2 regions of the Viridibacillus sp. FSL E2-0187 genome follow, and region 2 is predicted to be linked to the other one. Evidence: riboswitches for the same ligand, from Rfam matches in the RefSeq annotation. Region 2 holds a riboswitch; the other holds the start of a gene.
What was found. A riboswitch is a leader RNA that binds a small molecule or an ion and turns the genes downstream of it on or off. The one in region 2 is predicted to bind cyclic di-GMP.
Positions count from the first base shown of each region.

Region 1: another riboswitch for cyclic di-GMP. It lies ahead of MHH85_RS04705 (NPCBM/NEW2 domain-containing protein); the one in region 2 lies ahead of MHH85_RS12185 (hypothetical protein).

Region 1 covers NZ_JBBOVG010000001.1:972,611-980,792, forward strand. Annotated here, with positions in the region: gene accC (acetyl-CoA carboxylase biotin carboxylase subunit) at 1-446, shown strand, start outside; gene MHH85_RS04700 (Asp23/Gls24 family envelope stress response protein) at 463-870, shown strand; cyclic di-GMP riboswitch class I at 1,345-1,429, shown strand; gene MHH85_RS04705 (NPCBM/NEW2 domain-containing protein) at 1,576-7,395, shown strand; gene MHH85_RS04710 (FMN-dependent NADH-azoreductase) at 7,860-8,182, opposite strand, start outside.
Region 2 covers NZ_JBBOVG010000001.1:2,482,673-2,490,854, reverse strand. Annotated here, with positions in the region: gene MHH85_RS12215 (penicillin-binding protein) at 1-623, shown strand, start outside; gene MHH85_RS12210 (hypothetical protein) at 996-1,145, shown strand; gene MHH85_RS12205 (hypothetical protein) at 1,510-2,025, shown strand; gene pdxR (MocR-like pyridoxine biosynthesis transcription factor PdxR) at 3,003-4,433, shown strand; gene MHH85_RS12195 (YfmQ family protein) at 4,798-5,244, shown strand; gene MHH85_RS12190 (MarR family transcriptional regulator) at 5,464-5,643, shown strand; cyclic di-GMP riboswitch class I at 6,217-6,303, shown strand; gene MHH85_RS12185 (hypothetical protein) at 6,433-6,801, shown strand; gene MHH85_RS12180 (hypothetical protein) at 6,859-7,569, shown strand; gene MHH85_RS12175 (methyl-accepting chemotaxis protein) at 7,609-8,182, shown strand, end outside.

The sequences.
Region 1 (8,182 bases), 1.5 Mb from region 2:
CAGGTATTGATCTTGTTCAACAACAGCTTAAGATTGCTTCTGGCGAGAAATTAGTGTATAAACAAGAAGATGTGAAAGTGAATGGTTGGGCGATGGAATGTCGTATCAATGCTGAAAATCCATCTAAAAACTTTATGCCTTCACCGGGTAAAGTAGAAGATTATATAGCTCCTGGTGGTTACGGTGTCCGTATCGACTCGGCTATGTATCCAGGATATAGTATTCCTCCGTTCTACGATTCAATGGTTGCAAAATTGATTGTACATGCAGATACACGTGAAGAAGCAATTGCTAAGATGAAACGCGCATTAGGTGAATTCATTGTTGAAGGACCAGGCATTCAAACAACAATTCCTTTCCACGCTAAATTAATGGATCATGAAGTATTCAAAAAAGGTGATTTCAATACGAAATTCCTTGAAGAAAATGACGTCATGAATTCATAAGAAAGGGGCGAATTCTATGGCTGAAAAAGTTATACAATCATTACCTCAAAGCACTCCTGCTGGTAAGGAAGAGCTAGGTAAGATTGAAGTAGCGCCTGAAGTTATTGAAGTTATTGCAGGAATTGCTACTACAGAAGTGGAAGGAGTTTCTGGTACAAGAGGAAACTTCGCTACAGGCGTAGTAGAAAAATTCGGTAAAAAGGTTCATGGGAAAGGTATTAAAACCGAATGGACTGAAGCGGGCTTAATCGTAGATGTATATTGCTTCGTGCAATATGGTGCATCTGTTGCGAAAGTAGCGCAGCAAGTTCAAACCCAGATTCGTGAAGCTATCTTTAATATGACATCACTTGCAACGCAAGAGGTAAATGTACATATTACCGGCATTCAATTTGATCAAGTGAACGATGCAAAAACTGAATAATGTCAAAAACACCACTTCATTAGAAGTGGTGTTTTTGTTTTTGGTGAAAAATAATTGAGTTTTTTTAATTAATTAAGGAACTCCCTCAATTGATATTTAAAGAATTTATAAGAAAACTAGCAATTTAAACGGGTTAAGTTTAATACTCATAACTACTATATGATAATGAATCGTTTAGGAGCATATTCTTATACGGTAAAGAATGTATAGTAGAATAGTTAGTAAATTTAAAGGTAAAATATTTAGTGTAATACATTTTTACTAAATAAGAAAAAATACTGTTTCAGTAAAGTTCTAGTCATGCAATTTTTACGATATAAAAAATGATATTTTAATTCTCTATACAATAAATAGGTGATAAGTTTTAGGTTTTAATAACTAGTATAAGAATAATAAAATGGAACTTATTTAATGTAAAACAATACATATGATTCATGATGTTAGATAATCTATCATGGTACTTTAGGTATATAAAAACTGAATAGGCAAACCTATAGAAATTTAGGGACGCAAAGCTAGAGGGGCTAAGGTTGAATAACTATGCCAGCCAGTTGCCAAGGAGTGCATTATACTTTTTGTTATGTTGGGTTTAATAAAAATGACTTAATCATTTTTACTTAGACGTAACAAAAGTTAGCTATTCTCTAAAGAGTAGCTTTTTTTAATGAACTTCTTAGGGTTTTATTCATCTGGAGGAGAAAGCATATGTCGAAGAAAATGTCTAAATTAATTGCGATTGCAACATCAACTGCGTTGTTAGCAAGTTATTCGGGGAGTGCCATGAATGTTTTAGCAGCACCAATTACGAGCGCTAATAAAACGGCAATAGAAAGCAAGATCAATGAGGCAAAAAATGCTACAGTTAGTAAATTCGATTTATATGGAAATAGTAATTTAAGTGAATATAATGAAGTCTTCAAAATGGAGAATACAAACATAAAATCGATAACAAACAACGGTGGAAATTATACGGGCTCTCCTATCAATAAAGCAATAGATGGAGATATGAATACACATTGGGAGACTGGAAGAGCGAATACTATACAGTTTACTAACGAGGTAGTATTCAATTTAAATGAATCGACTGAATTAAATAGAATCGTTTATGCGGCTAGACAAACCAGTGCTAAAGGTAAAGGGTTCGCGGAAGAGTTTGAAATTTATAGCTCTATTTCAGATGAAGGCGATGATTATACTTTAGTATCTCCTGGACAATATAAAGGTTCAACTGGTGATGTTGTTGAAATGCAATTTAAACCAACTGAATTCAAAAGAATTAAATTTGTGTTCAAAAAGGCCAATCAAGATTGGGCAAGTGCAGCAGAATTTAGTTTTTATAAAGAAGACCAAGTAAAAGATAATATGAAAAAACTATTTACTGATGAAAACCATAATAAAGTATCTGATGAGTTTAATACAGTAGAAAAGTTAGAAGCACTAGAAAAAAGGGTTCAATCTCACCCTTTATATGATGAATTTAAAGAAGATATAGAAGATGCATTAGTATTAATAAATGAATCAAACATAGAAGCAACTAAAGCTAAAACAAAACCTTTTGAGCATTATTCTAATGAGGAATATTCTAAGTTATTTAGAATGGATATTGAAAATATTAAGAGTATCCGCAATAATGCTGGTCAGTATCTTAGTCAAGTAATCGGGAATGCCGCCGATGGCAACCTAGATACTTACTGGGAAACAAATAGAAGTAATTCAAATGATTTCACAAATGAAGTAGAAGTTGAATTTAAAAAATCAGTAGAATTAAATAGAATCATGTATGGAGCAAGAAAATCTGATCGCAAAGGATTCGCTGAAGAGTTTGAAATCTATGCTTCTCAAACGTCTAAAGGAGATACATATCAACTAGTAACAACTGGTAAACATAATATGGTAGAAGGATTAGTTGAAGCTAAATTCGACGCTACTAAATTTAAAAGAGTTAAATTTAAGTTCAAGAAATCAAATCAAAACTGGGCAACTTTATCGGAATTAGCTTTCTATACTGAAGATGCCATTGAAGATAAGGTAAATAGTATTTTCACTGATGGAACAATGAGTAAGGTAGTGCCAGAATTCAATAGTGTAGATAAAATCAATGCATTAGAAAATGAAGCTAAAGCTCACCCGTTATATTCTATTCTAAAAGAACGATTAGATTTAGCTAAATCTATTGTAAAAGGTGAAGTACAAGTTAAAGGAACTATCGTTGAAGCAGAACAACGTGGAGATATGGTGAAACATGCAAATCAAAACTTGAAGTTTGGCTTTGGTAACAATCTACAGCCTACTGGCTTCGCTGCTCAACCAGGAGATAAGATTACTGTATATGTTGATGCAGATGCAACAGGACCATTACCTAAACTATCTATTGCTCAACAAGAAGGTTCATTTGCAAATTGGAGAAGAGATGTCGTTCTAGTACCAGGTAAAAATGAGATAACGGTACCTCAAGTTAATAAAGATAGCTGGTATAAAAATGATGTAACACCAGGTGGAAGTATTTACATTAATAATCCATATACAGAAGAACAACAAGCAAAAGCCCCAAAGATTCGATTTGAAGGAGCGGAAAAAATTCCTTTCGCAACGAAAAATACGAACGTAGAAGAATTCAAATCATTCTTGAAAGAATATAAGAAGAAAATGGATGAAGATATTGCGAAACATCCGAAAGTTGAAGACAGAGAAGTGCTAGATATTTTCGAATTTGTGAGTGATCACATTGTTTGGACAGGAACAGCAACAGGCGCGTACAAAACGTATATTGAACAAGGTTATAGCCCGTTAGAAACTATTGAGTCCTATAATACTCATATGGAAGAAATATTTAGATATTACGGATTGGATGCAAGCGATGAAAGTCATGACCCTAAGTTAATTAGAGATAATGTACGTCTTGCACAACCTTTTGGTTATATGTATGCATATACTGACCATATCGGTGTGCAAGGTGACGTTATGGCTAACCACTTAATTCCATTTGAAGTGAGAGGTCCATCATGGGGCTTAACACATGAGATAGGTCATAGAATGGATGTAAATGCTAGGTTATATGGAGAAACAACGAACAATATGTTACCACAATACATGTCTGGCTATTACGGAAAATTAGACAATAGAATACCATATGAAGCTAACATTTATAAGAATGTAATAAAAGAAAACTTAAAAGATTATAATGATCAAGGACTTTTCGAGAAGTTAGGTGTGTATTGGCAATTAGAAATGTATAGCCCTGGATATTGGGGGAAATTAAATAAACTTTATCGAGAAAGAGATGTAAAACTTACAGATGGAGAAAGCTCTAAACAACAATATTTGGTTGAATTTTCTTCTGAAGTATTGAAGTTGGATTTAAGTGAACATTTTGCTAGACATGGATTTGTCGTTAATGAAGAAACAAGACAGAAAACTGCCAAGTATAAGAAACCGAAAAAATCATGGTATTTAAATGACTCTGTAGTAGGCTATGAAGGAACAGGAATAGAGGACAAAAATGCTTCTGTTAAGATTAGTATTACTTCAAATGCTTCTGCTAAATCAAAAACGTTAAGTTTCAAAATGGATAAGAAATTTAAGAACGATTTCTTAGGTTATGAAATTTATAGAGACGGTGAATTAGTTGGATTTACTAGCTCTGATCAATTTGTAGACCAGAAATTAGACATGGACAAAAACTATACTTACAAAATTATTGGCTATGATAAGAAACTAAATAGTTTAAAACCAGTAGAGGTGAAGGCGAATCAGCCAACTCTGTCAGCTGAGGAACATGTAACTCTAAAATTACGCCAAGAGTTTGATCCAATGGATTACGTAAAAGCGGCTACATATCAAGGTGATGAGATAACAAAAGATGTAGTTGTAAAATCTAATAATGTCGATGTAACAAAAAAAGGGGAATATGAAATTGTATATGAAGTGAAGAATGCTGGGGCTACAGAAACAAAAACAACAAAATTTACTGTGGCAAGTGATTTCACATTCACCTCTGATATGGTTGCTAAATCAGCTAACATTGCATGGGGTGGATTAAAGAAAGATTTAGCTCCTGCAGGTGGGGTAATTACACTAGTTAGACAAGGTTTAGATGCTATTTATGCTAAAGGAATAGGCACACATGCAAATTCTGAAGTGGTTTATGACATCGATGGCAAAGGCTTTGACTTCTTCGAAAGTTATATAGGAATTGACCAAGCAATGAAAGGAAAATCTTCATCTGCAACATTTGAAGTATGGGTTGATGGCGAGAAGAAATTTGATAGTGATGTTTTCAAAATAGATACGGAACATGAATTTGTAAAGGTTCCTGTTACTGGTGCAAAAGAGATAAAACTAGTGACAACCGATGCCAAAAATAACGGTAATACAGCAGATCATACAGTATGGGCAGATGCTAAGTTCATAATTGATTCTAGTAAACCTACATTAACTGTATCTGAAGATTTCACAATGGTGAAGCTAAACAGCGACTTTGATATATTGAAAGATGTAAAAGCATTTGATACAGAAGATGGCAACTTAATCGAACAAGTGAAAGTGATACCTAAAGACTTTAATGTTAAGAAAACAGGAACGTACACTGTAGAGTACGCTGTCACTGATAGTGATGGTAATACAGTCACAATAACGAGAAAAATTTATGTATATAGTGATGCTGTATTCGCAAGTGATACAGAATGGAAGTCTGCACAAACTGCTTGGAAAACGGTAAACAAAGATATGGCCTCATCAGGAAGCGCTATTAAGTTACTCGTTAACGGAAAAAATAAAGAATTTGCCAAAGGTATTGGTACACATGCAAACTCTGAAATTGTTTACGATCTTGAAGGTAAAAACTATGATTATTTCGAAACACTAGTAGGTGTAGATAGAAATATCGTAGAAAATAAAAACTCAAGTGTTACATTTAAAGTTTTAGCAGATGGCAAAGAAGTCTATAACAGCGGTGTTATGAATTATAATACAGAAGCGAAATCAGTGAGTCTTCCAGTAAAAGGTGTTAAAGAGTTAACTCTTATTGCAAATGATTCTGGTAATGGAAATGAATCGGATCACGCCGATTTTGCAAATGCCAAGTTTTATATTTCAAATGGACTTCCACAACTAACAATCCCTAAATCGATTGCAACTAAAGTGGGGACTACTATTAATATTAACGAACAGTATACTGCGATAGATGCAGAAGATGGCGATTTAACAGCGGTTGTAAAAGTGACTGGAGCGGATCAAGTAAACTTTGATAGAGCTGGTAAGTATGAGCTAACTTATTCTGTTACTGATAGTGACGGCAACGAAATCACGAAAAAAAGAACAATCTCTGTAGTGAATATGGAAGATTATCATTACCTTTCAAATTTCGATTGGAAATCTACTCAAAACAGCTATACAGCTCCAAGGAAAGATATTTCAATCAGTAACAATACGTTACGATTAACTGGAGAAGATGGCAGTGTGAAATCATACGAGAAAGGTATTGGCGCACATTCTAATTCAACAATCGTCTATGATTTAACAGACAAAGATGCGGATTACTTCACTTCATTTGTAGGTGTAGACCGTCAAATGTTTGGTTCTGTCGGTTCTGTTGTATTCCAAGTATTTGTAGATGGTGAAAAACAATTCGACAGTGGCTTGATGAATTCTAGAGATCCTCAAAAGTTCATTGAATTGAATGTTAGCGGCGCTAAAGAATTAAAATTAGTCGTTAATGACGGTGGAAATGGTAATGGATCTGACCATGCTACATGGGGTGATGCTAAATTACATTTCGCAAATGCAGAAAGACTATTCACGAAAGATCTAGAAAAAGCGATTGAAGAGGCAAAAGAAATTAATAAAGAGGATTATACCGCTGAAAGTATGGAGCTTCTAAATACTACTATAACTCGAGCAGAAGAGGTTCTAGCAAATAAAAAATCAACTCAACAAGAAGTAGATGAAGCAATAGCTTCATTAAAAGCAGCTAAAGAAGGTTTAGTTGAAATAGATTTAACTCAAGTGATTACTATAAAGGATAAATATTTGAGTAATTCTATCAAGAAAACATTGGGGTTAACTGGAGATATTACACTTGGTGATATGTATAAACTAACAACATTAACAAGTGAATCAAGTAGAGCTAGATCTCTTGAAGGTTTAGAACATGCTAAAAACTTAGTAACGCTAAATATTGCAGGAAACGAAATTACAGATTTCTCTCCATTAAAAGGTTTAACTAAATTAGAAAACTTAATAGCTGATCCGCAATATGTTGAAGTAGGAGAATTAAAAGGGTCAGTAATTGAAGTAGATAATCTTGTTTCAGGAATAGATGGAAAGAAAGTGAAACCGCATTTAGCAGGGCTTAGAAACACTAAAACCTTTAAAGAAACGGAGATTGATGTAAGTAAGTGGGAGCAAAATCCTGAGAAGCTAATGATAGATATTTCTAAAGAGGATAAAGGAACCTACATGCTGACAGTAGCATATAAAGTAGAAGACAATCCTGTTTATTTAATTTATGTTATTGATAATAATTAGGTATAACATTTTCAGTTTAGAAATTTCACTAGAAAATAACGATGATAATTCATCTTGTCTATTGTGACTAGTTTGTAATTTAACATTGTGAAAAGGGGCTGTCCTAAAAGTCGAAGAAAATCGACTTTTAAGGGCAGCCCTATTTCTTTATTTAAGCTATATTAAATTACTCTGTTGGAGCCAAATGGATAGACCAAGTGTTCTTTTCATTGGAACGTTTAAGTAATCAGTATCTCATAATCAACTAGCAGGGGAGAATAGTTGAAGAAGGAAATCAAATTAATATAGTTTTTGTCCATCTACGTTTCATTGCAATGTAATCAATCTTTCTATCATTGGTTGTAAAGTAAACATCTCAATAGGGCTGTTACTTCCCGAAAATAGCGATATAAGCAAATAAAAAAACAGTAACACCGCTATAAAAGTGGTGTTACTGCTATATTTAACGTTATGTGACTAGTTATTTAGAACGTACTTGCTACTTTAGCAGCTTTTTCAAGCCCTGCGGCAATAATTTCTTCTGCTTTATCTGGGAATTGGTTGTGACCTTCAATCACTACTTTCTCTATATCTCTTACACCGAAAAAGCCCATCATACTTGCTACATATTTAACAGCCATTTCTAGTTCAGCCGCTGCTCCATTAGAATACACGCCGCCACTTGCATTTAATAATGCAATTTTCTTATCACTAAGAAGTCCTACCGGTCCTTCTGGCGTATATTTAAATGTTTTGCCTGCGCGATTTAAGTAATCAATATATGTGTGTAGTACAGCAGGAATTGTTA
Region 2 (8,182 bases):
GTAAAACAGGTACTGCGCAAATGCCAGACCCATCAACGGGCGAATACGATAAAAGAGGAAAAAATTATTTTCTGTATTCGTTTTTAGGTATGGCTCCTGTAGATAATCCTCAATTAGTGATGTACATTGCCGTAGGAAAACCTAAACTTGGCCCAACAGAAGTGGGCTCTGAGCCAACATCAAAAGTATTTAATACAGTTATGGGAAGTAGTTTAAAGTACTTAAATATTAAACCTGAAAAAAATAAGAAAACGAAATCTCAAACGATGGAAAACTTAAAAGGCAAACTCGTTGAGGATATTGAAAAAGAACTTGAGGGAAATGGCATTAAAACAATTATTATAGGTAATGGTGATACAATTACGGATCAATACCCTACAGAAAAATCAGAAGTCTTATCTGGCGGTTTTGTATTTTTGAAGACAGATGGAGATTCAATAGTACCTGATTTTACAGATTGGTCACTCCGTAACGTATTAACTTATCAAACAATGGCTAGTGCAAATATAGAAATTATCGGCGAAGGCTATGTACAAAAACAAAGTGTTAAAGCTGGTACTGTATTAAATGGAAACAAGAAGATTATTCTGAACATGAAAAAACCGGAGGAACATTACAAGTAGTTAAAAAATTATTGAGAATAAGACGACTACGTAGTTTGTTAAGAACTAAATCAATGATTAATGTACAACTATTTATATTTTAAAAATTAAACTCTCTTTTAGTTATTTATAACAAATAACTGGAAGAGTTTTTTTGTTTTAGTTAAAATTAGCGACTTGATTGATTACTTTAAAATGAATCAGCAAATTTAAGGTAGTAAAGATAAGTATAATGAATACCATTTGGCTATGAATTATTTTACTAAGTTTTTACTGATAAATGCAAGGTTAGGCAGTATACTAATAAAGTAAAAAGGTTTACTTCAGTAAAATAAGGTATATTATATTTGTTGAATAGATTCTCTTTAAAGACAAGAAAAGTAGGTGAACAAAGTGGGGAAATATCAATTGGATACCAAAGGTCAGGTGGCTGTGGCAAAGTATCATGAAAAACTTAAACCTGCCAAATTTGATAAAAAGCAGCAACTTGAAAAAATACGTGCGGAGTATTTGAAAAAAAAGCAAAAACAAACAGATAAATAATATGAATGAAAACATAGGGAGACTAAAATCTCCCTATGTTTTTTTATTCGAAGTTCTTTTTCAAATTGATGAAAGAGTTTATTATTCTACTAAATTTCAGATTCGGTGACAAAAACTCGTCAATAGATATCCATTCCTCACTAATTGATTTTGACATTGAAACGACATAACCATTATTCAAAATAATAACGTTGTAAACAGGGGGTTACCAGCTACAATTGATGACAAGAATTACATGATTTTAACAGTTTTTTTTTCTGTTTTGATAAAAAGTGTGAAACCCTTATATATCAATGGTTAACCGCGTACTATATGATATTACGAGTAAGTCATTATAACAGATAAAGCGAAAAACCCTGAAGCAATGGTTCGCTGGATGGACTACTTCTATAGTGAAGAAGGTTCGAAGATGTTCTTTATGGGCTTTGAGGGCGTTACGTATGAAGAAGATAAGGATGGTAACTTCAAGTATTTAGATACGATTACAGATAATCCTGATGGAAAAAATCTAGACCAAGCAATTAGTGAATATTTAACTTGGCCAGGTGGATATTACCCTGGAATGGTTAGACAAAAATTCTTCCAAGGTGCTGAAGGTAAAGAACCATCTGCACTAAATGCCAAGAAAGCTAAACCATACACTCTTAAAGACGAAGATATCCTACCTGGACTGAACTACACGCTTGAAGAAAATGACAAAGTTAGTGCGGTTATGACAGATGTTCAGACATATATTGATGAAATGACTGCAGGTTTCATTACTGGTAAACAAGACTTCAGCAAGTGGGATGAATACAAGAAGACCCTTGATAAAATGGGTTTACAAGATTATCTTAAAACTGCTCAAGCAGCATATAATCGCTCTAAAAATGAGAAGTAAATTTAAAATTGCTCATACAAGGATCTCCTTGTATGAGTTTTACTTTTTAAGGTTCCTCACAATTTCTGAGTAGGATTTAAATTTCTATTTGAAACAACCAACAGTTATCGACGTAAAGAGGTTATTTCAGCAGTCTAAAAAAAGGAACGTAGTCTTTTTAGGATCGTCCCTCCTTCATTTATTACTGCTATTTACCGAATTATAATAGTATTGTTCTACGTAGTAACATCGTTCTGAGCTCCTAAATAAGTCCCAATCACATTTTGGTATCCCGCCAGTTGATCAGCAAGCAATTAGAAATACGTGAAGATTAGTCATTTTGTATTCCTCCCTTAAATAATTAAGACACCATAGTACATAAATTAATTTTCATTACAGCTTAATGTTTATTTCTTAAAAAGGTTTCAATTTATTTGGAACCTTTTTTCGCATTTTCTCACTGGGTGTAATACTAGGGTGTTTTATTTGGTTATATGTGGTTTTAATTTTTGCTCAATTGAAACAATGGACTTTGCTTTGAGGCAGGGAATTTAATTAATATTTTAGCTAAAATAATAAGAATGATAAAGGACATAATCCCTATCGATAGCATAATGTCTTTAGCTTGTCTTTAAGCTTGAGGTTCTTTTGGATCCAAAACTAACAATGGATCACATTCAGTAAGATTGATTAAAATGATACATCTTTTTTCATAAACAAAACCCTTTTAATTATTCTTTGAACTATTTTAGGCTACTATAGGTTTGTATGGGTTTGGATTCACAATTGATTTTTATACTAGTTGCACAAAATTTTAAACACTAGAAGTTTTAAAATATAACACAAAATGTTCTAAAACTATAATAAAACTAGAAAAAAATTTTTAGTATAATTTAATTGAAATAAATAGGCATCAAATCAGTGTTCTTATATGAAAATGAGTAAAAGATAAATGGCGAATTTAAGCAAGTTTAGTAGAAATAATGAGGTGAGTATATTTGGATTGGAAACCTGATAGAAAAGCAAAAAAAGCTATCTATAAACAACTCGCAGAATATATTGAAAAGGGAATTGCAGATGGTACATTTCCACCTGATAAACCATTGCCATCAGAGAGAAGTTTAGCGAATATTCTAGAGATAAATAGAAGTACTGTGGTTAATGCATATGACGAATTAGAGTCGATTGGTCTAATTGAAAGAAATAGAGGAAGTGGTACTACCATTAGTAAAGATATATGGGGTATAACAAAAAAAAGGATTCCTAGCTGGAATAGGTATATTGAGGCGGGTTCTTTTTTACCTAATCTACCTGTAACACAAAAAATAAGAAAAGAAGCTGTTGAACATAATTTAATTAATTTGGCTGCAGGTGAATTGTCAGAAGAACTTTTCCCAAAAAGCTTTTTAAGTGAGATAACCTCAACTCGCTCTTTAATTGGAAGCTTAGGATACGATCATCCACAGGGGAATGAAATCCTAAGAAAAACCCTTACAAAACACATAAATAAAAGTCGGGGAATTGAAACTAATCCTTCTTCAATACTTATAACATCAGGAGCGCAACAAGCATTACATTTAATTGTACAATGTTTGTTAAAGCCTGGAGATGCAATAGCAATTGAAGATCCTTCTTACAATTATAATCTTCCGATTTTTAAATCAGCAGGTATACAAATACATTATCTACGAGTCGATAGGGATGGAATTAATCCTGAAGATTTGCAGTCATTATATAAAAAACACCGGATTAAAATGATTTTTTTAAATCCAGATTTTCAAAATCCAACAGGTTCTTTAATGAATGTAAAAAAAAGAGAAGCTATTTTAGATATATCCTCAAAGCTTGGGATTCCAGTAGTTGAAGATGATCCTTATAGTTTAACAGCTTTTTCAGGAGATAAAATACCTACCCTTAAATCAATGGATAAGAACGGAAACGTATTATACATTAGTTCTTTGTCCAAAATTGTTGCCTCAGGATTAAGAATAGGGTGGATTATTGGCCCAACATCGGTGATTGAAAGATTATCCGATGCAAAGCAGCAAATAGACTTTGGACATTCTATCTATACACAATGGATAGCGAATGATTTTTTAGAATCAGAAAATTTCAATTTTCATATAAAAAGTTTAATTAAGGAGTTAGAAAAAAGGAGAGATAGAATTATAAAAAGCCTTGATATTTATTTAAATGGCCAGGTGGAATATTCTATTCCTCAAGGTGGAATTCATATTTGGTGTAAAATACTTAAAAATTTCAATGAAATCCAATTACTTGAAGAATCAATTAAAAGAGGGGTCATTTATGTTCCTGGTTCTACAATGGGATCTAGAAATGGATATGTTCGTTTTACTTTCGCAAGAGAAGATGAAGGTTTGATTGATGAAGGAATCAAAAGGTTTGCAGAAGCTCTTAATTGTTTGTAAACATTTCCTTCTGGAAAAGCATCTTTTATATTCTAAGAAAATTTGTTAATAACTTTAATTTTGAATTTTATTCCTAAGATAAATGGATGGTCAAAAAACAATCCAATTGGATGGTTATTTAAAAAATAAATCCTTTATTATTGAGAGGTAGTTAATGAAACATCTTAAAGGCTAATTAATAATTATTTGTGGCTATGAATGTGAATTGATTTACAATTTAACATTTGTATACAAAGGGCTACCGGATGTTTTTTACGTTGTTTATAAAAAAACCTTTGTTTGTAAATTACTATTTTTTAATAGTATACTATTAAAATAAAGGTCTATAGTAACCAGATATTATTATTGAAGGAGCTGATATAATATGACATGGACAGTTGCTATTATGATAGTGATTGGGATTTTTTTTAAATTGTTAATGAGTCCTCCAAATGCACTTGTGGCATGGTTTTTAGATAAATTCGAACTTCATCAAAAACTTGATTCAGAAGATGTCACTGTAACATTTAACGGAAAGAATTTAGAAGAGGAAGAAAAAATTAGATTTATTGAGTATTTTAATGAAGCTAACTTTTTAAAAAAACATTATATATTTCCAGGTAATGAAAAATTATTTCTATATCCAGAGACTGATGTAACTCCATTTGTCATCAACTTGAAAAAGGGCAAAAAAGATGTTAATTTCTTTGTTTATAATCCCGATAATCACGTTGATGTAGTTAAGCAGTGGAAGAAAAAAGTAGTTTCTTATAGTCTTAGGTCTGATGGTCTACAAAAATTTAATATTTCAACTAATAGAACAGTCGAGTAAGTATACTTTTAAAGGTATATACAATAACTTCATGAATTGTATTTTCCAAATTGAGATCGCCATTATAATGAAATTAAATCTTCCTTGTAATTTTGATTTCCGAAACGCCTCATACTGCATTTCCAACGGCAATGGGCACCCCATACTATGAAGGTATTTATCTGACTTACATTGAAAAAGCATATCATTTTTATAACCAGTCCATTAAAGGAGCAAATTATGTTCAATGATAAAGATTTACTTAGTGTAGATGTAGCAAAGATGTATTACGATTTAGATAAGACTCAAGGTGAAATCGCTAAAGCTCTCGATCTGTCTAGACCTACTGTTTCGAAGTTATTGAAGAACGCCAAAGAAAAAAATTACGTGAACATCGTTATTAACGATCCTAGAGATTAGACTTTTAACCTTGAATTAGCAATACAAGAAAAATATCAATTGAATGCTGTCCCCATAGCATTCGCTCCAATAGATGGAGAACAGCAAATTAAAAAGTACATTAGTAAAACAACAGCTAAAAAATATCTCGACTGTATTTCAAACAGTACAAATTTGTTTTAAGTCGACCGTAAAGTGATAATAAATTTATTTAATTTTAATATAAAAGTATGAGAGCCTTGCTACATTTTATTGTAGTAAGGCTCTTATATTTTGTTTAATTCTTATTTAACTATCGTACCTGTAAATTGAAAAAGGCAATAATAATATTTTGTTTATTATAGCCATAACAAAATCTTTTTTATTATCTGCATATTTCCCTTTTAGTTATTAACGAAAGTTAATTCTATAATTTAAATTATGATGTTAATTTCCATTTAACATCATTTATTTGATTACAGTTTAGAAATCGGGCCTTACTGTGGAGCAGACTCTTTCGTAAGTAAAGCAAGAAAAATTCTAGTTCGACAAAAAATGACAAGTAATATATAATGTTATAGTAATATATGAGCATGATATTAGTACTATCTTTTACAATTGAAAAGGCAAACTTATCGAAAGGTAAGGACGCAAAGCTACGAGTCTAAAATCCTCTTGGATAATGATAGTCGGGTCGCCAAGAATAAAACGTTTTTTTGGCTATCCTTATCTATATCTGGGATAGCTTTTATTTATAACATTCATACGAAAAGAACGTGCAAATGTCAACAATGAAGTATTACAGATTATAGAGAATAGGGAGGTTAAAAGATGATAGTCGTAGATAAAAAGAAATATAAAATGGCAATTAATAAGGACTCGAAGGAAGTTCATGTACAGGTGCATGGATTAATGAAAGAGGAAGATGCAGAAGGTTATATGATAGATTTACAGGATACGATTAATAAAGTATCAAGACAAGAATATACGTTTGTTGTCGATGGAACTCACCAAACAACTGTCCCATCAAAAGTTGTACCGCAGTTGGAGCAAACGATGCAATTTTATTCTAGCTTAGGATTTAAGGATATCCTTGTAGTAAAACCTTCATCTAAAATTGCTCAAGTACAAATTAGGAATGCACTTGAAAGAATTAAGTTCACAGGTACATTTATCGATAAAGTAAATCATCCTATGTAATGTTAGGTCAAATAGAAACGGAGTTTTTATTTTTTAATTCGAAAGGGAGATCAATAAATGCTAATAACACAAGAATTGTATACATATGAAATTATAACGAAGGATCAAACAGCATTAATTCAGAAAGCAGCTGAGTGTCTAGCTCGCTCATTTATTGGACTGGATGTTTCAGGAAAATGGGTTCAGGAACCGATGGTAGGTCAATTAAATATCAGTTATGAAGATTTTTATCATTTTACCAAAGATTATTTAGACTCCACAATAGAGCAGGGATATTGCGCTGTCGCTCTGGATATTAATAATAATGTTGTTGGTGCGCTTGCTGGAGATATAAATGCACCAGAGATTATCGGAGAAGATATATTTGAAGGTTCTTTTTCTGATATGAATGTAATTCTGCGTGTTCTGGAGGATGTAGATAAACGTTTCATGGAAGATTATAAAAAACGAAACGGAAAAGAAATTAAATACGGAGAATTTTTACACCTATTCATGTTAGGAGTGACAGCTGAACATGGCCGTCACGAAATTATTCAGCAATTAGGAAATAGTTTGTTAACAAAGGCATCATCACAAGGTGTGAAGGCTGTTTTAGGTGAAGCAACAAACCCGAAGTCAATACGTGTAATGGAAAAATATCATAATATGAAAAAATATGAAGATATAGAAGGAAATTATATTGTTCATAAATATAGCGATAATAGTAAGTTGAATGGTATTCCTGAAAATGTAGCGGATGGAACATATATCCTTATAAAAGAGCTTTAAAATATTCATAATTAATAGGAGTTAGGAGATATATTTATCATGGATGCCATTATGCTAGGAATAATTGTTATCTTAGTGGGGGTAGCGGTGTATTTTGCTTACCGTTATTTTTCACTAAAACATCATCTTCATATTAATAAAGAAATAATAAATGGAATGAAAGAAATATCAGCAGGTAATATTACAAACAAAGTTGATGAAAGAAGTTCTAATCATGCTGTGTTTAACCAACTAATTGATTTTTTCAGCAGTACAAGGAAAAGAATTTTGTCATTTTCAAAAAATGTACATGAAAAAGGAGAAAATCTCGCTGAAATCGGTGAATATGCTTCTGAGAAAGGCGATATTGTTAGAGCGGCTATTGATGAGGTAGGTAGAGGATTACAGAAACAATTAGTAGCCACAGAAGAAAGTGCTGAATCTATGGAAGAAATGGCACAGGCTGTCGAAGATCTTTCAGTGAGATCAAGTCAAATTTCAGAACAATCGAATACAACTTTAGAATTGACACAAGAAGGAAACGAGAAGTTAAAAGATTCCTTAGAAAAAATGGAACAGTTTAATCAAACGGTAAATACAACATTTGATGCAATAAATAAACTCGGAGAAAAAT